Regions from separate parts of the Glutamicibacter sp. NPDC087583 genome, predicted to be linked through region 3. Evidence: riboswitches for the same ligand, from Rfam matches in the RefSeq annotation. Region 3 holds a riboswitch; each other region holds the start of a gene.

Evidence for each region. A riboswitch is a leader RNA that binds a small molecule or an ion and turns the genes downstream of it on or off. The one in region 3 is predicted to bind S-adenosylmethionine.
Region 1: it holds a riboswitch for S-adenosylmethionine, as region 3 does, so the genes downstream of both, ACIOU9_RS11000 (OsmC family protein) here and ACIOU9_RS15665 (ABC transporter ATP-binding protein) in region 3, are expected to answer to the same signal.
Region 2: it holds a riboswitch for S-adenosylmethionine, as region 3 does, so the genes downstream of both, ACIOU9_RS12135 (flavin reductase family protein) here and ACIOU9_RS15665 (ABC transporter ATP-binding protein) in region 3, are expected to answer to the same signal.

The regions. Positions count from the first base shown of each region.
Region 1 is NZ_JBIUWY010000003.1:404,741-411,709, reverse strand. Features, by position in the region: gene ACIOU9_RS11010 (MarR family winged helix-turn-helix transcriptional regulator) at 55-498, shown strand; gene ACIOU9_RS11005 (DEAD/DEAH box helicase) at 561-3,776, opposite strand; SAM riboswitch class IV at 3,917-4,038, shown strand; gene ACIOU9_RS11000 (OsmC family protein) at 4,070-4,621, shown strand; gene ACIOU9_RS10995 (L-idonate 5-dehydrogenase) at 4,698-5,753, opposite strand; gene ACIOU9_RS10990 (SDR family oxidoreductase) at 5,743-6,513, opposite strand; gene ACIOU9_RS10985 (hypothetical protein) at 6,751-6,969, shown strand, end outside.
Region 2 is NZ_JBIUWY010000004.1:129,246-136,214, reverse strand. Features, by position in the region: gene ACIOU9_RS12135 (flavin reductase family protein) at 376-876, opposite strand; SAM riboswitch class IV at 971-1,087, opposite strand; gene ACIOU9_RS12130 (long-chain-fatty-acid--CoA ligase) at 1,465-3,072, shown strand; gene ACIOU9_RS12125 (PaaI family thioesterase) at 3,088-3,510, shown strand; gene ACIOU9_RS12120 (dihydrofolate reductase family protein) at 3,581-4,171, shown strand; gene ACIOU9_RS12115 (PQQ-dependent sugar dehydrogenase) at 4,179-5,243, shown strand; gene ACIOU9_RS12110 (acetyl-CoA hydrolase/transferase family protein) at 5,240-6,757, opposite strand; gene ACIOU9_RS12105 (helix-turn-helix domain-containing protein) at 6,962-6,969, opposite strand, start outside.
Region 3 is NZ_JBIUWY010000007.1:94,365-101,333, forward strand. Features, by position in the region: gene acs (acetate--CoA ligase) at 1-553, opposite strand, end outside; gene ACIOU9_RS15655 (ABC transporter permease) at 610-1,374, opposite strand; gene ACIOU9_RS15660 (aliphatic sulfonate ABC transporter substrate-binding protein) at 1,444-2,466, opposite strand; gene ACIOU9_RS15665 (ABC transporter ATP-binding protein) at 2,552-3,373, opposite strand; SAM riboswitch class I at 3,379-3,480, opposite strand; SAM riboswitch class I at 3,748-3,839, shown strand; gene ACIOU9_RS15670 (acyl-CoA dehydrogenase) at 3,855-5,186, shown strand; gene ACIOU9_RS15675 (LLM class flavin-dependent oxidoreductase) at 5,244-6,647, shown strand; gene ggt (gamma-glutamyltransferase) at 6,728-6,969, opposite strand, start outside.

The sequences.
Region 1 (6,969 bases), on a different contig from region 3:
GGCTGCGGTTTCCAATATCAGACTTATTGACCATTAATCTTTAGAATGGTTTGTATGCAAGAAGAAGAACTGATGCAGACGGTCGAAGAAGAATTCACCGCCATCTTATTGCGCGCCCGCCAGATGCTGATCCGTCGCGCCAAGATCATCCACCCGGACCTGCAGGATCCGGGGTACCGCTTGCTTGCAGTGGTCATCCGTGATGAAGCCCAGCAACAGGGAGCACTCGCAGAAAAACTGCGTCTGGACAAGGCGACTATTTCCCGCCTCGTGCAGCACCTCGAGTCTCTGGAACTTGTCACCCGCACCCAGGATCCTTCCGATGGCCGGGCCCAGCTGGTCTCGGCAACAGAAATCGCCAAGGAAAAATGGCGCTCCAGCGGTAACACGCTGCGTGAGGAACTGCGCCGCCAGCTCAAGGAATGGGAAGCCTCCGAACTGAAGAATTTTGGAGATCTCCTGCACCGCCTCAACGACAGCTTTGAACAGATTCTCTAGTTCCCGATCTTCAGCTGAAGCCTTGGAGACCTTCTGGTTTCCAAGGCTTCAGCTTTTTAGGCTCACTCCATCAGCGCCAGGAAATCATCGGCGCTTAACGCCGCACTCTGCGCGGCTTGGGCAGTCTCTCCCAGGACATCATTGAACAGCTGCGTCTTCTTGGCCTGCAGCGCGAGCACCTTGGATTCGATGGTGTCCTTTGCCACCAAGCGGTACACATAGACCGGACGAGTTTGCCCAATGCGGTGGGCCCGGTCAATAGCCTGGGCTTCGGCCTGCGGGTTCCACCATGGGTCCAGCAAGATGCAGTAGTCGGCGGAAGTGAGGTTAATGCCGAAGCCGCCGGACTTCAGCGAGATGAAGAAGACCGGGAAATCTCCCTCGCTGAAACCGTCAATCAGTTCCTTGCGCTTTGGGCCAGTGGTGGACCCATCAAGGTATCCGTGCTCAATGCCCAGCTCTTCAGCGACGTCGCGTGCCTTGGCCAAGAAACTGGTGAATTGGCTGAAGACCAGAATCTTATGCCCTTCAGAAACCGCGTCCCCCATGAGTTCGCGCAGCATTTCAAGCTTCGCGCTCGGGGCATCGCCCTCGCCTACCAGGGACGGATCCAAGGCCAGCTGGCGCAGCAAGGTCAGCGATTGGAGAATCTGGAAGTGATTCGAATCAACGTCGTCAACCAGGCCCAGGACTTCTTGCCGCACGCGCTGGAAGCGGCGGTCATAGGCTTTGCGGTGCCCCGGCTCCAGTTCGACTTCCAGCACCTGCTCGGTCTTCGCCGGCAACTCTGGAACGACCTGTTCCTTGGTACGGCGCAGCACGAACGGACGCAGTCGGCTCTTCAGGCGCTCCAGGCGCTCCTGGTCTCCGTCGGCAATGGGTTTCTGGTAGTTGTCCTTGAAGGACTTCGCACCGCCCAGCAGGCCTGGTGCAGCCAGTGAGACCAACGCCCACAGTTCCATCAGGTTGTTTTCCATGGGTGTGCCAGTGACCACGAATTTGCACGGCACTGGCAGCTGCCGGGCCTGCTTGTTGCCTTTGGAGGCATGGTTCTTCAGTTGCTGGGCCTCGTCCATGATCATGACGTTGAATCCGGCGGCTTCAAAATCCTCATAGGCCAGGCGGAAGATCGTGTAGCTGGTAACTACCAATTGGGCGTCACCGATCTGCGACGCCATGCTTTGGCCGCTCATTCTAGCTGTTGAAGTGATGCCGGTGACTCTCATCTGCGGCGCAAATCGCTGCGCCTCATTGATCCAGTTGCCCACCACCGAGGTAGGAGCCAGCACCAGGAATTTCTGGGCAGGATCCTCGACGCGCGCTTGTTCAAGGCAAGCCAGCAGCTGGACGGTCTTGCCCAGACCCATATCGTCGGCAAGGACGCCGCCGAGATCATGGGTACGCAAGAAGTTGAGCCAGGATAGGCCGTGGCCCTGATACGGGCGCAGTTCAGCGTTGAACGTTTCCGCTAGCTGGACCGGCTGCATTTCTTCACCGCTTTGCAGCGCCTTCATGGTCTGCAGCCACTGGTTGTGCTGGGCTTCGATAATGCCCAGATCCACCAGTTCTTGCCACCAGTCGATGCTCAACTTATGGATGCGGATCGTATCGCCCTGCACCGTGCCCAGCTCCCCGGCCTCTGATATCAGCTGGCGCAGCTGCGTGAAATCTGCACCATCAATCGGGATCACCGTAAGGTCATCGAGGACGAGATACTCATCTTGCTTGGTCAAGGCCTCCAGCAGCAGTGGGAACGGGACCTTGGTCTCGTCCAGGAGCACTTCCACAGACAAGTCGAACCAGTCCCCCGTGCTTTCGCCGGCTTCGACACTGACAGCGGCCGGCGCGTGGCTGATCCGGTACTTCGGCAGCCTGTTCTGCTCTTCAACGACCACATCGGGATGCTCTGCCAAGAGCGGCAATGCGTAGACCAAGAAATCGATGGATTCGGAGGTGCTGAATTCCTTCGGCGGGAAGATTCCTGAAGAGGTCAGTTGCCCCAAGGAAGCCTGCGCGCCGAGCTTGTCCTGCACCGAAGCAGCAATTTCCTTTTCCACGGCATACTGGCGGGGGCCCGCGGAGGCGTACTCCCAGGAATAGCTCACGGTCAGCGGAGTTCGGATGCTCTCCAGGGACAGCTTGAGGCTGGGGCGTGCTGGAACAGGGATGCTGTAGCTGTCATCCTCGCTCTTCAACGGTGCCATCAGGCGCAATCGGTCCAGGTGCTGGCGCTCGAAAAGCTCAACGCCTTCCTGCGGGATGGATTGCGCACCGGATTCAATAAATGTGGCCAGTTCCTTCGTGACCGGTTCAGCGAACCGGGCCAAACCGATTTCCCTGGCCTTCGGCAAGGGGCTGGACGCGTAAGCCAACAAGGTCGGCGGCGTGCCTATGGGCAAGAGGTAGACGTGCTCTTCGCTCGGCCCGCGCAGCTTCCCTTCCATGCTCAGGCCATGTTCACCGCGACGCACATCCACGTGTGCCATGGCTGGTTGCTCGCTGAACTCCACCGGGGCCTTGGCCGTAGAACCGCCGTTGACGATCTGCACTCCAGCTTCACGCAGGGCTTCGAACGCATCCAGCAGGTCCTGGCCTGGAAGATCCATCAAGGAGATCCACTCCTTGGGATCCCACGAATGGCGATAAGTATCTTGTTCAACGTGTTCACGCAACCGGTCCAGTTCAACGACCGCACGACGCTGCTTCTTGGAGAACCGCGTATCAAAAGCGACATTGCGCCAGCTGATCCCGGTTTGGATCCAGGGGCTCTTGGTGCCCTGGCGGGCCGGGCGTGCCTGCAAGGTCAGCGCGTCCTCGCCGCCATAACGCGGTTCGCTGACCACTTTCAGGATCAATCCCAGCGGTTCTTCGGCAACCAGCGGCTCATCGGAAATGACTGGAAGCAGACGGTCAAGGGTGCGTTCCCACTGCGGCTTGCTATTGCGTTTCCATGCGTGGGGATCCACCCCGGAGTCGGAGACGAAGAAGCCCTGGTCTTCTTCGGTGGTGACCTCAATGAGCAAGGCGGCGACGTCTTCACAGGACTGAACCCCCGGATGCTTGCCGCAGAAGCTGGTGAAGCTGATATTGCCCGCGGTGATTTCCAATTGGGCCATCACCGATTCGCGCAGCACCACACCGGAGATGCGCGTAGATCCCGGGCGCATTACCCGGTTGGCGATCTGCACTTTTCCGGAATCACACAGGAATTGGCCCAGGTTGTATTCGGATTCGGTCACCAAGGTCTGGGCCGCAGAAAGTGTCAGCTGGAATTCCATACTCGCCGTTCATTGTTCGTGCAGTGGGCGCCCGAGAGCTAGATTCCATCTTAGCGAGCCGGAAAGCAAGATGCCCGGTGACGAAAAGTTACTTCTGCCCTTTACCCGCGGGCCCTGCAACCGATAGAAATTAATCACTGAATCACGAGTTCCACTCTTTGAGCCCTGGCTGAGTGGACGGCAACCCTCCTGCGTCATTGTGCGGGGTGCCCCAGGTGAAGATTCGACGCATCTTGAACGCCAAGATGCGTAAGCGATGGCGCCCCTTGCGCCAGAAAGGGGATCAATTCCCCATGACTAATGCAGCATCTGCCCCAACCGTATCCGAAGACCGCGCACAGCGCCTGCAGGAAGCAGGCAAGGGCTGGGGCGAACGAATTTCGGCTGCCCCGCAAAGTGCCCAATTGACTTTCACCGTCGAGGGCGAAGGCTTCGATTCGGTAGCCAGCAACATTGTCTCCGGCAAGCACACCTTCCAGGTCGACGAGCCAGCTGCCCTGGGCGGCAGCGACCTGGCCGCAAGCCCCGTGGAATACGCGCTCGGAGCGCTCATCTCCTGCCAGGTTGTGGTCTACCGCTTGTACGCGCAGAACCTCGGCATCCAGGTGGACGACGTGAAGATCCAGGCCAATGGCCACCTCGATGTCCGCGGACTCTTCGGCATCGACCAGACCATCCGCCCCGGCTTCTCGTCGGTGGATCTGGACATCCGGATTGCCGGACCGGAATCAGCTGAACGCTATGAAGAACTGCGCCGCGCAGTGGATGCACACTGCCCGGTGCTGGACCTCTTCGCCAATCCGGTGCCCGTGACAACCGCGGTAAGCATCGCAGAGACCAACTAGAGTTCGCTGAACTAAAAAGCACCGCGGCGGCCCCCGACTTCAGGGGCCGCCGCGGTGCACTTCTAGCTGAAGCCAACTATTGCCCCAGGAAGTTCAGCAGGACTTTGCCGGAGCGAGCCGAATCCTTGGCCGTTTCGAAGGCTTCAAGCGCATCGGCGACCGGGAACTCGTGGGTTACCGCCTCGGAAACCTGCAGTGAACCGTCGGCCAGGGCAGCAAGCACATGGTCGATTTCGTCGTTGAAGCGGAAGGAACCAACCAGTTCCAGCTCGCGGGTAATAGCCAGCGAAATGAGTGCGGGTTGTTCTCCTGAGGGCAGCAACCCGACCATGACCACTCGACCGCCGCGCACGGCACCGCGCACCGCGGAGGCCAATCCGCGGTAGGTGCCGCTGGCCTCGATGACCACGTCCGCGCCCACCTGGGCGATTGCTTCCTGGCCATCGGCGCGCAGGGTGGAGGTGGCACCGAGCTGCTTGGCAATCTCCAGCGGCTTGGCGTGCATGTCTACCGCGATAATTTCGCTGGCCCCGGCTCGTTTAAGCACTGCTACAGCGAGAGCTCCGATCGGGCCAGCACCAATAACCAGCGCCTTCTTGCCGGCGACTTCGCCGACGCGCGACACCGCATGCCAAGCAACCGCAGCCGGTTCTGCCAGTGCCGCATCGCGCAGTGCTAAGCCAGCAGGCAGCTCACGCAGCATGCGTGATGGCAGGTTCATTTCGCGGGCGAATGCGCCCTCGGTGTGCGGGTAGCGGGCGGCCGAGCCCAGGTAGGTGCACCCCGGGGAGAGATTCGGGCGGTCGGCCGGGTAGGGTTCCCCCGTCTCACCTGGTGTTGCCGGGTGCACGGCGACTTTGGTTCCGGCTGCCGGCCCGCTGCCGTCAGCGGCGGCCTGGATGATGGTGCCGACGATTTCATGCCCGAGAACCATTGGAGCCTTGAGGATCGATTCCCCGGCGGCGCCGTGGCTCCAGTAATGCAAGTCTGATCCGCAGATACCGCCGTAAGCGATGGCAACGCGTGCTTCATCTGCTCCCGGCGCTGCCAGCTCGATTTGTTCAATACGCAAATCACCGGCTGCATGGGCCACGACGGCCAACGTGCTGGTGGCGAGGGAATTAGACGACAACGCTCATGCCTCCGTCGATGAAAATGGTCTGACCGTTCACGTAGTTCGATCCGTCCGAGGCCAACCAGACTGCTGGTCCGGCCAGGTCTTCGACGGTACCCCAACGGGCCGCCGGGGTGCGGCCAAGAATCCAGGAGTTGAATTTCTCGTCATCCACCAGATTCTGCGTCATTTCGGTGTGGATGTAGCCCGGTGCGATGCCGTTGATTTGCAGTCCCGAACAGGCCCATTCCGCGGTCATGGCGCGGGTGAGGTTGCGCAGTCCGCCCTTGGCTGCGGTGTAGGCGGAGATAGTGGGACGGGCCAGATCGGTTTGCACCGAGCAGATGTTGATGATCTTGCCTTCGCCGCGTTCCACCATGCCACGTGCGACTTCTCGGCCCACCAGGAAGGCGCTGGTGAGGTTGGTATCGATCACGCGCTGCCAGTCGGCGACTTCCAGTTCCAGCATGGGCACGCGGTGTTGGATGCCCGCGTTGTTCACCAAAATGCGGATGGGGCCGATGTTCTTTTCAATGGCGGCGATGTTCTCGCGCACGGCGGCATCATCGGTGACATCGAAGCAGACGCTGTGGATCCTCTCGGCGCCATAGCGGGTGCCGAATTCGGCGGCAGTTTCGGCCAAGCGTTGCGCATCGCGGCCGTGCAGGATGATGGTGGCTCCGGCTTCGGCCAGGGCACGGGCAAGTTCGCGGCCAATGCCGCGGGAGGATCCGGTGACCAGGGCCAGCCGTCCGGACAGGTCAAAAAGTTGGCTCATGAATTCCCTCGCATGAAGTGTCGATGGTACATCGACGGGAACTCATCAGCGGTATGAACCAGCTGTTAAATCCGAAAAATCAGCCCCGTCGCTTCCCTAAAACATATCAGACTTATGATGCCCAAGACAGCTAAAAGTAGGATTTAAGAGCTTCAGTTTCAGCAAGCGTCAGAACATCTCGGATGCCCTGAACATCGGGACTTACACGTCTTCAAATATTGATGTCAGGATAGGATCATGGACTCATCGACGACGTTGACTGAGGGTAGCGAAATCCCTCTTTGGATTCAGCTTTCCCGAGCGCACGAAGACTACACGAGCGACACTTCAGAACACTACGACGAGGTTCTTGAAGAGGTGACGGAACGATTTGCCAAGACCGGCTCCCTCGGGAAAGCTGACATTGGTTCTTTGCTTCTATGGAAACGGCTCAGAGCCGACACCAAGTGGGCAAAG
Region 2 (6,969 bases), on a different contig from region 3:
CATGGCTCGGAAGCCCCATGCGAGGGTTGCCGGCAATTCTCTGCCGCTCTGGTCCAGCGTGCAGCGAGGATCCATGAGCTATCTGCGTGGTTCTGTTCGACGGCCCAGACGGGTGGCGGATATGGCGAGTTCAAGGTTTCTCGCGACAGATACTTTGATGACGAGGTTATCGCCAAATGCCTGGGGCAGCTGGCCCAAGAAGGCAGGCCATGAGATTGCCAGCCATCTTGCCACGTCTTCTGGGTGGCGTGAGAGAACGGGCATTGCCGGTGTCGAGGGCTGCGGGGAACGGCTCAACCCGCCTAACCGGAATTCAAAAAGCTCCGGCCAGATCGATGTTTTGATCTGGCCGGAGCTTTGGAAGATGCGAAGCGCTTATACGAGCTCAGGAATCGGCAGCGAATGGAACCGCGAATCATGGAAGATCTGTGGCGAGTGCTCGGAGGTGCGGTGCCCGTGGACTTCCATCAGGACTACCCAGTGATCCCCCGCTTCGACCTCGTTGTAGATCGAAGTCTCCAACCACAACGTTGAGTCGTTGACGAAGAGCGCGCCCTGATCCGAGGAATAGGTATCGATTCCGCGGAACCGGTCGCCATTTTTCGAGGCAATCTGAGCGCAGACACCATCATTGCGTTCGCTCAGCACCGAGACGCCAATGCGGCCAGCTTCGCGCAGCTTTGGCCAAGTGTTCGAGGACTTCTGCACGGCGAACATCACCAGTGCAGGTTCGAGGGAAACTCCCACGGTAAACGATGAAGCGACAAGTCCCGTCTTCACGCCATCCAGTTCTGCACAGAGGGCGGCTACCCCTGATGGATGCTGAGCGAAAACCTTGCGCAGGGTCAACGGGTCAAGTTCAAGATTCAATGACATGGCTCGATTCCTTTGGGTCTTGCCCACCGCGCAGTAGCCTGCAAGCATTGGCTTCTCGTTACTCGAAGCCGCTTGGGCTGAAGTTCCGCGCCGTGTGCGGTACTTGTTCCAGCACATTTTGCGTGGAACCGAATCCTCACCTGGAGCACCCCACTACCGTTGAGAGGGTTGCCGATCAGCAAGCCAGGGCTTATAGCTGATGCTCTTGATTCTGTTTAAAACGATATGGCTCATGACGAACAGCCGTCAAACATTTCACTTCGCAAATCGCAATATTCGACGCAATATTCGATCCAGGGCCCCACCAGAAGTCCTTGGGCAGCCTTTTATTCGCTATGCGCCGCGCTTCTTGAACCCCTCGGCCCCCATGATCGCAGCAGGCTTCCGCCGCCCTTGATTCGGCAGAACACTAACGCCTCCCCTGGGCTCGGGGCCCTGGCGCGAATCCCCTACCGCCCACCGTAATGAAACTTGGTTTCCCGGCATGACGCTGAGGTTCATGCCACTATTGGTCATGGAGTGCATTGAGTCACACTCCTGCTTATTGTTCTCCGTAACCATCGATGACGATTGAGGAATAGCCACACCATGGTAGAGATTCAGGCCAACCATTCAGAATTGACCCCACTGCGTTTCTTGGAACGCACAGTCGAGGCCTATCCGAAGAAGACCGCCGTCATCCATGGAACTCGCATCTTCTCCTATGAAGAATTCGAAGCACGGGTGCACCGCTTTGCCCAGGCGCTGAAGGCTCGCATTGAGCCGGGCGACCGCGTGGCCGTGCTGGCACCGAATACTCCCGAAATGCTCATGGCGCATTACGCCGTACCGCTGTCAGGCGCAGTCCTCGTTGCCCTGAACACCCGACTCTCGGCCCACGAGCTGCAATACATCATTGATCATTCTGCTGCCAAGCTGATGCTTGCCGACACAGAGCTGTTGGAGAACACGAAGACCCTGCGCCGCGAGAACCCAACGCTGGAGGCGCTCATCGAGATCACCGATGACCAGTACGCCGGAGAACGTCCGGACGTGCCCGTGGACGCCACCTTGGACGAGCTAATCGCACAAGCCTCGGATGAAAGACTTCCCTACGCCATCGCCGATGAGCGGGCTCCGATCACTCTCAATTACACGTCGGGCACCACCGGCAAGCCGAAGGGCGTGCTCTACTCGCACCGCGGCAGCTACCTGAACTCGTTGGGCGAAGCGCACCACCAGGGCTTCACGGCCAAGACCCGCTACTTGTGGACCCTGCCGATGTTCCACTGCAACGGCTGGTGCACTCCATGGGCCGTCACCGCAGCGGGAGGAACCCACCTGTGCCTGCGCGGCGTGCGCGAAGATTCCGTTTGGGATGCCATCGAGAATCTTGGAACCACCCACTTGTGCGGCGCTCCGACCGTCTGCTCCATCATCGCCGACTCCACCCGCGCCCACCAGCTCGATGCGCCACTGCGCATCACCACCGCAGGAGCTCCCCCGTCCCCGGCAATCATCTCCAAGCTGCAGAAGCTGGGCATCGAGGTAGTCCATGTATATGGCCTCACCGAGGTATACGGACCGTACACGGTGTGCGAGTACCAGGATGAGTGGGATGCCCTCGATGGCCCGGACCGGGCCGCGAAGCTCGCCCGCCAAGGCGTTGGCATGATTACCGCCGAGTCCGCACGCATTGTTGACGAGAACATGAACGATGTCCCGGCGGATGGACAGACCATGGGCGAAATCGTGCTGCGCGGCAATAACGTCATGATCGGCTACTACCGCGATGAAGCGGCCACTACCCAAGCTTTCCATGGCGGCTGGTTCCACACCGGCGATCTGGGTGTCATGCACCCGGATGGCTACATCCAGGTGCGCGACCGGGCCAAGGACATCATCATTTCCGGCGGCGAGAACATCTCCACCATCGAGGTGGAGCAGGCGCTGGCCTCGCACCCTGAGGTGCTGGACCTGGCCGTCATCGGCATAGCGGACGAGAAATGGGGCGAGCGTCCGGTGGCATATGTCATCCGCGCCAGCGGATCCTCCCTGGACGCGCAAACGCTGATTGAATTCGCCCGCGAAAAGCTGGCCGGTTTCAAGGTGCCGCGCACCATCGTCTTCCCGCAGGATCTGCCGCGCACCTCCACTGGTAAGGTGCAGAAGAATGTCCTGCGCGCCCAGGCGCTAGAAGCCAGCACACCGAACTAGCCCGAGGATCACCAATTGGATAACCCAGCACCACGGATTCCCAACAAGTCCAGCCGTTTCAGCGAAAGCATCGGACTGGAATTCGATGAAATCACAGCCACTGAAGTACGCGGCCACGCGCAGTTGGACGAGAACCACCACACCCCCTGGGGCGTAGTCCATGGCGGCGTGTACACCTCGATCATCGAGAGCGCAGGATCGGTGGGCGCCAGCTACGCGGTGGCCGAACGCGGGCAATTCGCAGTCGGCGTGCACAACGCCACCGACTTCCTGCGCCCTTCCACCGGAGCACGGGTCCAGGTGATCGCCACCGCGCTACTCCAAGGGCGCACCCAGCAGCTCTGGGAGGTCATCATCACCGATGAATCCACCGGCAAGCAGCTATCCCGCGGCCAGTTGCGCACCCAGAATGTGGATTTGCCTGAGAATCCGGCCTAGCTGGTTTTCACACCGCGAGCACGGGCGTACGGTAGATGGCATCTAACGCTCAAGCTCCAGGAGATTCGCCATGAGTGCGACCTATACCTTCGATGTGTTCAGCAGCCTCGATGGCTTCGGCAGCGCCGCCGGCGATTGGGGCGGCTACTGGGGAAAACAGGGGCCAGAGCTGTTAGCTCACCGCCTCGCGCTCTACACTCCGGCTTGCCGCATGGTTTTCGGAGCCAACACCTTCCGTCTCTTCAGCCGCTTCTGGGCAGAAATCGAGGCGAATCCCGAGGTTGAAGACGCGTGGGGTGTGGCCCTGCACGACAAGCCCGCCACCGTCATCTCCACCACCCTGGAAGAGCCGCTGTCCTGGCCAAACCCCACGCTGGAGCGAGCTGATGCACTGGAAGTCGTCGCACAGCTCAAGGAAGCTTCAGATGTGCCGCTGCGCTCCCACGGCTGCTTGGCGATGAACCATTCCCTGCTGGCGGCAGGTCTTGTGGACTTCATCCAGGTGACCATCTTCCCGGTACTGACCGGGCATAGCGGTTCTGCCCCGGTACTTGGCGGGGTCGATGACTACGATCTGGAACTTGTCGAGTCCAAGCTGCTGGACGGACGGATCCAGGAACTGACTTATCGCCCGACGCGCCATCAACCAGCGCATGGATAGCAGCTCGATGAAGCGCATTCTGGGTACCTGCCTAGTGCTCGGCGCAGTGTTCCTCGCCGGATGCTCCGCGCCAACCCCGCCTTCAGCTCCAGCTACCGAATCGCAAACTGTTCCAACTCCCCTGGCCACCGGCTTGGACGCCCCATGGTCCATGGTTTACGCCCAAGACAGCCTGCTGGTCAGCGAACGTAATTCTGGGCGGATCGTGGAGATTCCAGGATCCGGACCAGGCCGCGAAGTGGCTCGGATCGACGATCTCGTAGCGACGGGAGAAGGCGGATTGCTGGGCCTGGCCTTCCTCGCACCGGACCGGCTCTATGCGTATTCCACCGCGGAATTCGGCAACCGCATCCAGCGGTTCACGTTGCAAGGCAGCGCCGGGAATCTTTCACTGTCGGCCCCGCGCACCTTGATTGACGGGTTGCCCTCGGCCAGCATCCACAACGGCGGGCGGTTGGCCATCGGTCAGGACGGGATGCTCTATGCCACCGTGGGCGATGCGGGCAATCCCCAGCAAGCCCAGGACCTGCAGCAGCTGGGCGGAAAGATCCTGCGCATGGCACCTGACGGCAGCGTCCCGGACGACAACCCGTTCGAGAATTCCCTCGTCTACAGCTACGGGCACCGCAATGTGCAGGGCTTGGCGTGGGGTGCTGATGGCACCATGTTCGCCAGCGAGTTCGGGCAGAACACCTTCGACGAGCTGAACATCATCGAAGCCGGGGGAAACTACGGCTGGCCCGAAGCCGAGGGAAAAAGCGGCGGAAATCCGTCGTACACCGATCCGATTGCGCAGTGGTCCCCGTCCGAGGCCAGCCCCAGCGGCATCGCGATCCTCGATGGCACCCTCTATCTGGCGAATCTGCGCGGAGAAGTGCTGCGCGCGGTGGAACTGGACGAGCCGGCCACCGAGCATGAACTGCTCGATGGCCGGCTCGGCCGGCTACGCGACGTGCTAGTGGATCCTTACGGCGCACTGATGGTGCTGACCAACAATACCGACGGGCGCGGCCAGCCAGGGGCGGGCGATGACCGCATCCTGCGCATCGCGCCCCGTCTGGCCGGCGACTAGCTGGCCGGGCGCATGTCTCCGGTCTCCTGGAAGCGCTGGTGCCAGGACAGGGCCTCGCCCAGCAGATGCGGGGTGTGCTTGCCGTAGCTTTCCTTGCACGCACGGTCGAAGTAGTCCTGCAGCATCGGGCGGTACTCCGGGTGGGCGCAGTTATCGATGACCAGCTGCGCACGCTGCTTTGGCGAGTGGCCGCGCAGGTCGGCCAGGCCCTGTTCGGTAATCAGGATCATGGTGTCGTGCTCGGTGTGGTCCACATGCGAAGCAAAAGGAACGATGCCCGAGATCTTGCCGCCCTTGGCGGTCGATGGGGACATGAATACCGACAGGTAGCCGTTGCGGGCGAAGTCGCCCGAGCCGCCGATGCCGTTCATCACGTGCGATCCCAGCACGTTGGTGGAATTCACGTTGCCGTAGATGTCGGCTTCGATCATGCCGTTCAGCGCAATGCAGCCCAGCCGGCGGATGATCTCCGGATGGTTCGAGATTTCCTGGGCGCGCAGCAGGATGCGCTCGCGGTAGTGGTCGACGTTGCGGTTGAATTCCTCGATGCCCTCCGAAGACAGCGAGAAGCTGGTGGCAGAGGCGAACTCGATGGTCCCGTCCTTGATCAGCTCCAGCATTCCGTCCTGGATGACCTCGGTATAGGCGGTCAGGCCCTTGTAGCCGCCACGGGCTAGGCCAGCGAGCACTGCGTTGGCGATATTGCCCACGCCCGACTGCAGCGGGAGCAGCTTCTCGGACAGGCGTCCGGCACGGATCTCGGAATCCAGGAAGGTCAGCAGGTGATCGGCGATCTTCTCGCTGGTCTCGTCCACCGGGGCGAAGGGGCTCAGGCGGTCTGGCGCGTCGGTTTCCACGACGGCGACGATCTTGTTGACGTCGACGTCCATGTACTGCTGGCCGATGCGGTCACGCACGGTTCTCAGGTCGATTGGCTTGCGGTGCGGAGGCAGTGCGGTGCCGTAGTAGACATCGTGCATGCCTTCCATGGCCGCGGATTGCTGGGCGTTGACCTCGATGATGATCTTGTCGGCCATCTCCAGCCAGGTCTTGTTGTTGCCCACCGAGCTGGAAGGGATCAAATCGCCCTCGGCGGTGACGCCGACAACCTCGACGATGGCCAGATCGATCTTGCCGTAGAAGCCGAACCAGGCGTGCTGGGCAACGTGGGACAGGTGGATGTCCATGTATTCCATGTTGCCGTCATTGATGCGGCGGCGCAGCTCAGGGTCGGACATGTATGGCAGGCGCAGGTTCATGCCCTCGGCCTTGGCCAGCACGCCATCAAGCTCAGGGGCGGTGGAAGCGCCGGTAAGCACGTTGATCTTGAAGTCCTTGCCTGCAGCGTGCTGGCGCTCCATCTGCGCAGCCAGTGCCCCGGGCACGGCCTTCGGGTATCCTGCACCGGTAAAGCCGCTCATGGCTACGGTCATGCCCGGCTTGATGAACTCTGCAGCCTGCTCGGCGCTCATCAAGCGATCAGCAAAGGCCCGGTGGTGAATACGTTCGTGCAAAATAACCCCTTCAGAACTTCCTTGTGACACAGGTCTATAACCCGCATCTCACCGGAATACTTTAGCTGGTCGGCGCAGTGAGTCAGACCTCGCTGGGCGCGTCTGAGCGATGGGTGGCATATTTATCGACGAGGTGCGCGCTATTTGCGTTGACCGGTCGGAAAGGAATGGCGGCTTGGCAGTGATTGCCGGGGGCTTGAATCGCTAGCCAA
Region 3 (6,969 bases):
TGACCGGAACCGAAGTGCCACGGCGGAACTGGCCGTCGGTGGTGACCAGGACCTTTGCCTTGGTGTCCTCCACACGGAACCTCAGCGCTTCGGCGGAGAACCCGCCGAAGACCAGCGAGTGGATGGCGCCGATGCGGGCGCAAGCCAAGGTGATGACAATTGTTTCAATGAGCACCGGCAGGTAAATGACCACGCGGTCGCCCTTCACCACACCCAGGGATTCCAAGGCGTTGGCTGCCTGGGAGACCCGCTCCTGCAAATTCTTGTAGGTGACGGCTACCCGGTCACCGGGCTCGCCTTCGAAATACAGTGCGACCTTCTGGCCGCGTCCCGCAGCTACATGGCGGTCGGCGCAGTTCACTGCGGCGTTCAGCTTGCCGCCGAGGTACCAAGAAATTTCCGGTCCGCGCTTGGCATCCGGATCGGCCGGAATGATGCGGCTGGTGGTGTGCCACGGGGTGTCCCAATCCAAGAGGTTCGCCGCTTCGTCCCAGAATTCCTGGCGTGCTGCCTCTGAAACTTGAGTTGAGGTTGTTGCCAATTCGGTGGTCATCGCAAACTTTCTTTGGTGAGGGGTAGTTTTGTCAGCGGGTACTAGCTGGTCCGGTTTCAGGTCCAGCGCTTGATAGCCCAGCGTTCTGCTATCGACAGCAGGGCATCGGTGATCTTTCCAAAGACGGCCAGCAGCACGATGGTCATGATTAGGCGGTCCAATCGGCCGTTGTTCTGCGAGTCGGTGAGCAAGAAGCCAAGGCCCATTGACGCGCCGAGGAGTTCGGCTGCGACCAGGAAGAGCCAAGCTTGGGCTAGTGCCAAACGCAGTCCGGAGAAGATCGAAGGGACCACTGCGGGCAGCTGGACGGTGCGCAGCAGCTTCAATCCCTTCAACCCGAAGGCGCGGGCTGCTTCGACCAGGTGGGCATCGACATGGCGCAACGCCAAGGCGACGGTGGTAAAGACCGGGAAGAAGGCACCAATGATCACGAGTGTGACCTTGGAATCTTCACCCATTTTCATCCAGAGCACCAGCAGCGGAACCCAAGCCAAGGAAGGGACTGCACGCAGGGCGCTGATGCTCAGTCCCAGAAATGCATCTGCCAATTTGGACAGCCCGACAAGCGCACCCAGCGCCAAGCCCAGCAATGATCCGAAGGCGAAACCGAGAAGAACACGCTGAGTGGAGATGCCGATGTGCTTTCCGAGTTCGCCATCCTGGAAGAGCTCAATGGCAGCAGAAACCACTGAACCCGGAGTTGGCAGTGTCCACGGAGCAACGATTCCGGTAACGGTGACAAATTGCCACACAGCCAGGGTGGTCAGCGGCAAGACCAGCGCAAGCAGCCATTTCGGGGCACGCAGGATCGTTGCGGCCATGCTGGCCTTCTGCTTGGCAGGTGTTTGGCTTCCGCGGGTTCCAGCCACGTTAGTGGGACTCATGGCTGGTTACTCTCCGGAGATCTTTGTTGCGTCTGCCTTGACGGCAAACTGGTCATCGATGAGGGTTTCCAGAGCTTCATCAACGGATTCCTGCTCCGAGACATCGCCGCTAGCGACCAGCGTGGGAGCAATCTTGCTCAGGACTCCAGTGAATTTGGCGTCGGGAACTGCCGGAACGTCCAGATTGGAGCGTTCCTCAATGACGGTGGCAGCAACTCCTGGTTCGAGCCCTGCTACGTCGGCCAGGATTTCTGCGGTTTCCTCGGGATTGTCAGCTGCCCAGCCACGAGCCTTTTCGTAGGCATCGACAACGAGCTGGGCGAGTTCGGGGCTCTGATCAATGAAGTCTTCGCGAGCGTTCAGCGCACCGTAGGTGTTGAAATCCAAGTTCCGGTAAACCAGTTGCGCGCCGTCTTTTTCGGCAGCGGCCATGATCGGATCCAAACCGCTCCAGGCATCAACCGAGCCGTTGGCCAGGGCGGTACGTCCATCGGCATGCTGGAGGTTCTGCAGCTTGATGTCAGCTTCACTCAAGCCCGCGGATTCCAGCGCCTGCAGCAGGAAGAAGTATGGGTCGGTGCCCTTTGTAGCGGCCACGGTCTTGCCAGCGAGATCTTCAACGGACTCGATTTTCGAGTCCTTATCCACTACCAGGGCCGCCCATTCCGGCTGCGAATACAGTGCGATGGTCTTGATGGGTGCACCGTTAGAACGGTTCAGGAGCGCAGCGGAACCGGCTGTGGAACCAACATCGATTGCGTCGGCGCGAAGAGCTTCATTGGCCTTGTTGGAACCTGCGGACTGGATCCATTCGACATTTACGCCCTGCTCCTTGGCGGCTGCTTCCAACCATCCCTTTTCCTTGAGTACCAGGCTCAGCGGGTTGTAAGTGGCAAAGTCGATGGACAGGGTCTGACCATCCGAGGAGGCTGTAGCGTTTTCGCCAGCACAGCCGGTCAGGGCAACTGCGCCAACGATCAAGGCGGCGGCGGACAATGCAGTGCGGCGGGTGAGACGGTTCAAAAGCATGGAGAATCCTAGAATTGTGCGTGCAAGCGGTGTAGGTGAAAAGGCAAAGGGGACGAATGGTTCGGGACCCACGGCGTGGCCGGGACTAATGGTTGGTTGGGTCGACGCCGAGCAGGCGCAATAGGTGCAGGCGATCTGCAACGAACTTTTCATCGGTATGCCGGCGTGGATGCCCAGCTGAGATGGACAGATCTTCGATGACGCCCGCTGCACTATGCCCAGCGCCTCGCCCCAGAACAATCACGCGGTCAGCCAGAGTCAACGCCTCGTCCACATCATGGGTCACCATGAGAACGGTGGTGGGGAACGATGCGTGAATCGAGAGCAGCAGATCCTGCATCTTCAAGCGTGTCAGCGCATCGAGGGCGCCAAAGGGTTCATCAAGAAGCAATACACCCGGGCGCCGAGCCAGCGCGCGAGCCAGCGAAACCCGCTGCGCCATGCCTCCGGAGATCTCGCGTGGGCGCAAGCTGGCTGCATGGCTCAGACCGGTCAGCTCGATCAACTCCTCGATCAGCGCGTTGCCGGAGCGCTTATCGGTTTCCGGTGCCAGGCCCAGTGCAATGTTCTGGCGAACCGAGCGCCATGGCAGCAGCCGGGGCTCCTGGAAAGCAACGGCGCATAACTCGTTGATGCCGGTGACCTCGCGGGTGCCGGTGCGGATGGTGCCGGTGGTGGGGTGGTCCAAGCCCGATACTGAACGCAGCAGCGTGGATTTTCCGCAACCGCTGGCTCCAAGAATGGCCACGACTTGACCTGCTGGAATTTGCAGGTTGATATCGGCCAGGACGGTGCGGTTTTCCATCTTGGTGGTGAAGGTCCGCGACACGTTGCTGAACTGCACGTCCAGGGCGCTTGAAGCTGAGACAACGGGAGCTGCCTCGGGCGCTGCAAAGGAAAGAGTCATGTTCATCTCCATCGGTCCTGGCGGTAGCACCGGCCTGCAGAGCAAAACTCCAAAGGTGGTTGCTGCGGCGTCAACGAGCCAGATCTCTCGGCCGCTCGGGATGGTTACGTGTCCATTACAACGAGTCGAACGATTTGAACGCAAATCTCGCGTAATATGAAAAAATCTTCGACAACTACGTCACATTGCCCAGAAATTTCGTTATTTATTTTATTGCAGGCCGGTTTGCTCGACATTAAGCAAAACTTTGCAACTCATCTTCGGCAGGACACGGAATAGGCTGTGAAATTTGAAGATGGGCACTGCCGGCACTGGGACGAAATGTGACTTCGCGGGTTGGAATCACCGGTTTATTACCGTTACAAATGAATTACGACCCATCCAGAGCGGCTGAGAGATCTGGCTCCACGACGCCGCAGCAACCACCCCAATAGCGGGACGGTGCTACCGCCAGGACCGATGGAAAGAATTGAGAACCCTGATGCCTATTGGTGAATCGCACAATGCCCTCGGACTGGACTTCAACCAGCTCAGTGACCCTTCGCAGGCCACCGCAATGGACCTGGACAAGTTTGAAGAACAGTTGCCGACTAGGCAATTGCTGAAAATCACCCCCGGACCAAGTGCGGATGAGCAATACGACCGGCTGGCCGAAATCTTCCGTCCCGTTTTTGCGCAGATCGCTGCAACCGCCAAGGACCGCGACTTGAACCGCGTGCTTCCTTTCGAGCAGGTAGGCCTGCTGAATCGCGAGCGGTTCGGTGCGTTGCGCCTTTCCGTTGCCGACGGGGGCTATGGTGCACGGCTGGTGGATGTCTTCCGCTTGCTCATCGAGCTTTCCGAGGCGGACTCCCACGTAGGCCAGCTGTGGCGCGCGCATATCGCATTCGTTGAGAATGTCTTGGTGCTGGACGACGAAGAACTGCGCAAGAAGTGGGTCGCTCGCATCGCTGCCGGGCAGATTATCGGCAACGCCTACACCGAACGCGGTGGCAACGCCCTGGGCACCTTGAACACCAAGGCCAGCGTCTTGGATGGACGCTGGGTGATCGACGGTGAAAAGTACTACTGCACCGGCACCATTTTTGCCGACTGGACCACCGTTGCGGTGGCCCACCCGGAGCTCGCCGGCCGCCAGATCGCCGTGGTCTCCACCCAGCGCAGCGGCGTCAAGATCCTCGACGACTGGGATGGGTTCGGCCAGGGCCTCACCGGAACCGGCACCACCGAATTCCACCAGGTCCCGGTGGATTGCTTCATGCCGCAGCAGACCAATGACTCCGAAGCGGCGATCTTCCAGCTGGTGCTCATGGCCGTGCAGGCGGGCATCGCCCGCGCCGCACTGAACGACCTGCGTCACGCGGTGCAGGCGCGCACCCGCATCTTCACCACTGGAACCGGGGTGCCGGTATACCAGGAACCCCAGGTCCTCCAGCTGGTGGGCGAAGTTTCCGCGGAGTCCTTCGCTGCCGACTCCGTGGTGATCGGCGCAGTCCTTGAAGTTGAAGCCGCCTTGGGCGATCCGGGACTGAACGACGAGGAACGCTACGCAGTATGCGAGCTGGCCGCCAACCGCGCGCAAACCGTGGTGCAGCCACTGGCCATCGGCGTGACCAGCAAGCTCTTCGACGCACTGGGCGCCTCTTCCACCAGAAGCGGCTGCAACCTGGACCGGCACTGGCGCAATGCGCGCACCATCGCCACGCATAACCCGGCGATCTACAAGGCGCGCATCGTCGGGGACTACGAGATCAATGGGGTCCAGCCGCAACGGCTGTCCGTCACCGGCGAGGATTCGACCCAGCGGGCCTGAGGGCCTGCGACGCACACCAGCAACTTTCCACGATTACCAACCTATGGGGGCAAAGCCATGAGCGAGAACAAGCGCGAGATCCTATTCAACGCATTCGACATGAACTGCGTGGTGCACCAGTCGCCGGGCCTGTGGCGCCATCCGCAGGACAAGGCCTCGACCTACAACACCCTGGGCTACTGGACCCACCTGGCCAAGGTGCTGGAAAAGGGGAAGTTCGACGGGCTGTTCCTTGCCGACGTGCTGGGCACCTACGACGTGTACAAGGGCACCAACGTGACCCCGCTGGGCTCCGGCGCGCAGGCGCCGGTCAACGACCCGATGATGCTGGTTTCCGCCATGGCCGCTGTGACCGAGAACCTCGGCTTCGGCGTCACCGCAGGTACCGCCTATGAGCACCCGTACGCTTTCGCCCGCCGCTTGGCCACCCTGGACCACCTGACCAACGGCCGCGTGGGCTGGAATGTCGTCACCGGCTACCTGCCATCGGCGGCCCGCAATATGGGCCAGGAAGACCAGATGGAGCACGACGAGCGCTACAACCACGCCGATGAGTACCTCGAGGTGGTCTACAAGCTGCTCGAAGGCTCGTGGGAAGACGACGCGGTGCAGAACAACAAGGCCACCGGCGTCTACACCGACCCGGCCAAGGTGCACCCGATCGAGCACGAAGGCAAGTACTTCAAGGTTCCGGGCATCGCCATCACCGAGCCGTCCACCCAGCGCACCCCGGTGATCTACCAGGCCGGCGCCTCCAAGCGCGGCACCGAGTTCGCCGCGTCGAACGCCGAAGCGATCTTCGTCAATTGCCCCACCCGCGACCTGCTGAAGGAAGCGGTCAGCAAGATCCGTGACGCTGCCGAGGCCGCCGGGCGTGGCCGCTACGACATCAAGGTCTTCGCCATGCAGACCATCATTACCGCCGAAACCACCGAACTTGCCCAGGCGAAGTTCCAGGACTACAGCTCCTACGTGGATATCGAGGGATCGCTCGCACTGCTGTCGGGCTGGACCGGCATCGACATGTCCGTCTACGGCCCCGACGATGTCATCGGCGACGACGTGAAGTCCAACGCCATCCAGTCCTCGGTGGAAACCTTCAAGAAGGCCAGCGGCGATACCGGCAAGCCGTGGACCATCCGCCAGCTGGCCGAATGGATCGGCGTGGGCGGATTCGGCCCGGTCTCCGTCGGTTCCGGCGCCGAGGTAGCCGAGAAGCTCATCGACTGGGTGGAGTACACCGACGTGGACGGCTTCAACCTCGCCTATGCCGTCACACCGGGCACCTTCGAGGACATCGTCGAGTACGTGGTTCCCGAGCTGCAGGCGCGCGGGGTCTACAAGACCGAATACACCGAGGGCTCGCTGCGCCACAAGATGTTCGGCGAGGGAGACCGCGTGAAGGACACCCACCGCGCAGCCCAGTACAAGATCGCCAACCGGATGGCTGCGCAGGCCTAGGCGCATAGCCTGATAGCGCAGCAAATGGCGGCCCCGGCAACTTCGGAAGAAGTCGCCGGGGCCGCCATCTGCCTGCGGGCCTATTCGGTTGGCTTCAGCACCATGGCTGAACCGCCGCCGCGCCTCGTGGGCTCGGCCGCTGCGGTGAGCGTGCCATCGGCAGCGATTTCCACCGCTTCAACCGCTCCGATTTCCGCCTGCGGAGTGAAGGAATCGCCAGCTGGCGTGAGCTTGTGGCCGAAGGCTTCGAGCGCGGAACCGTGGGCTTCGATAAACTCCGGTTCCGCGGTGACAGCGGCCGTATTGCGCTGGGAAGCACGCG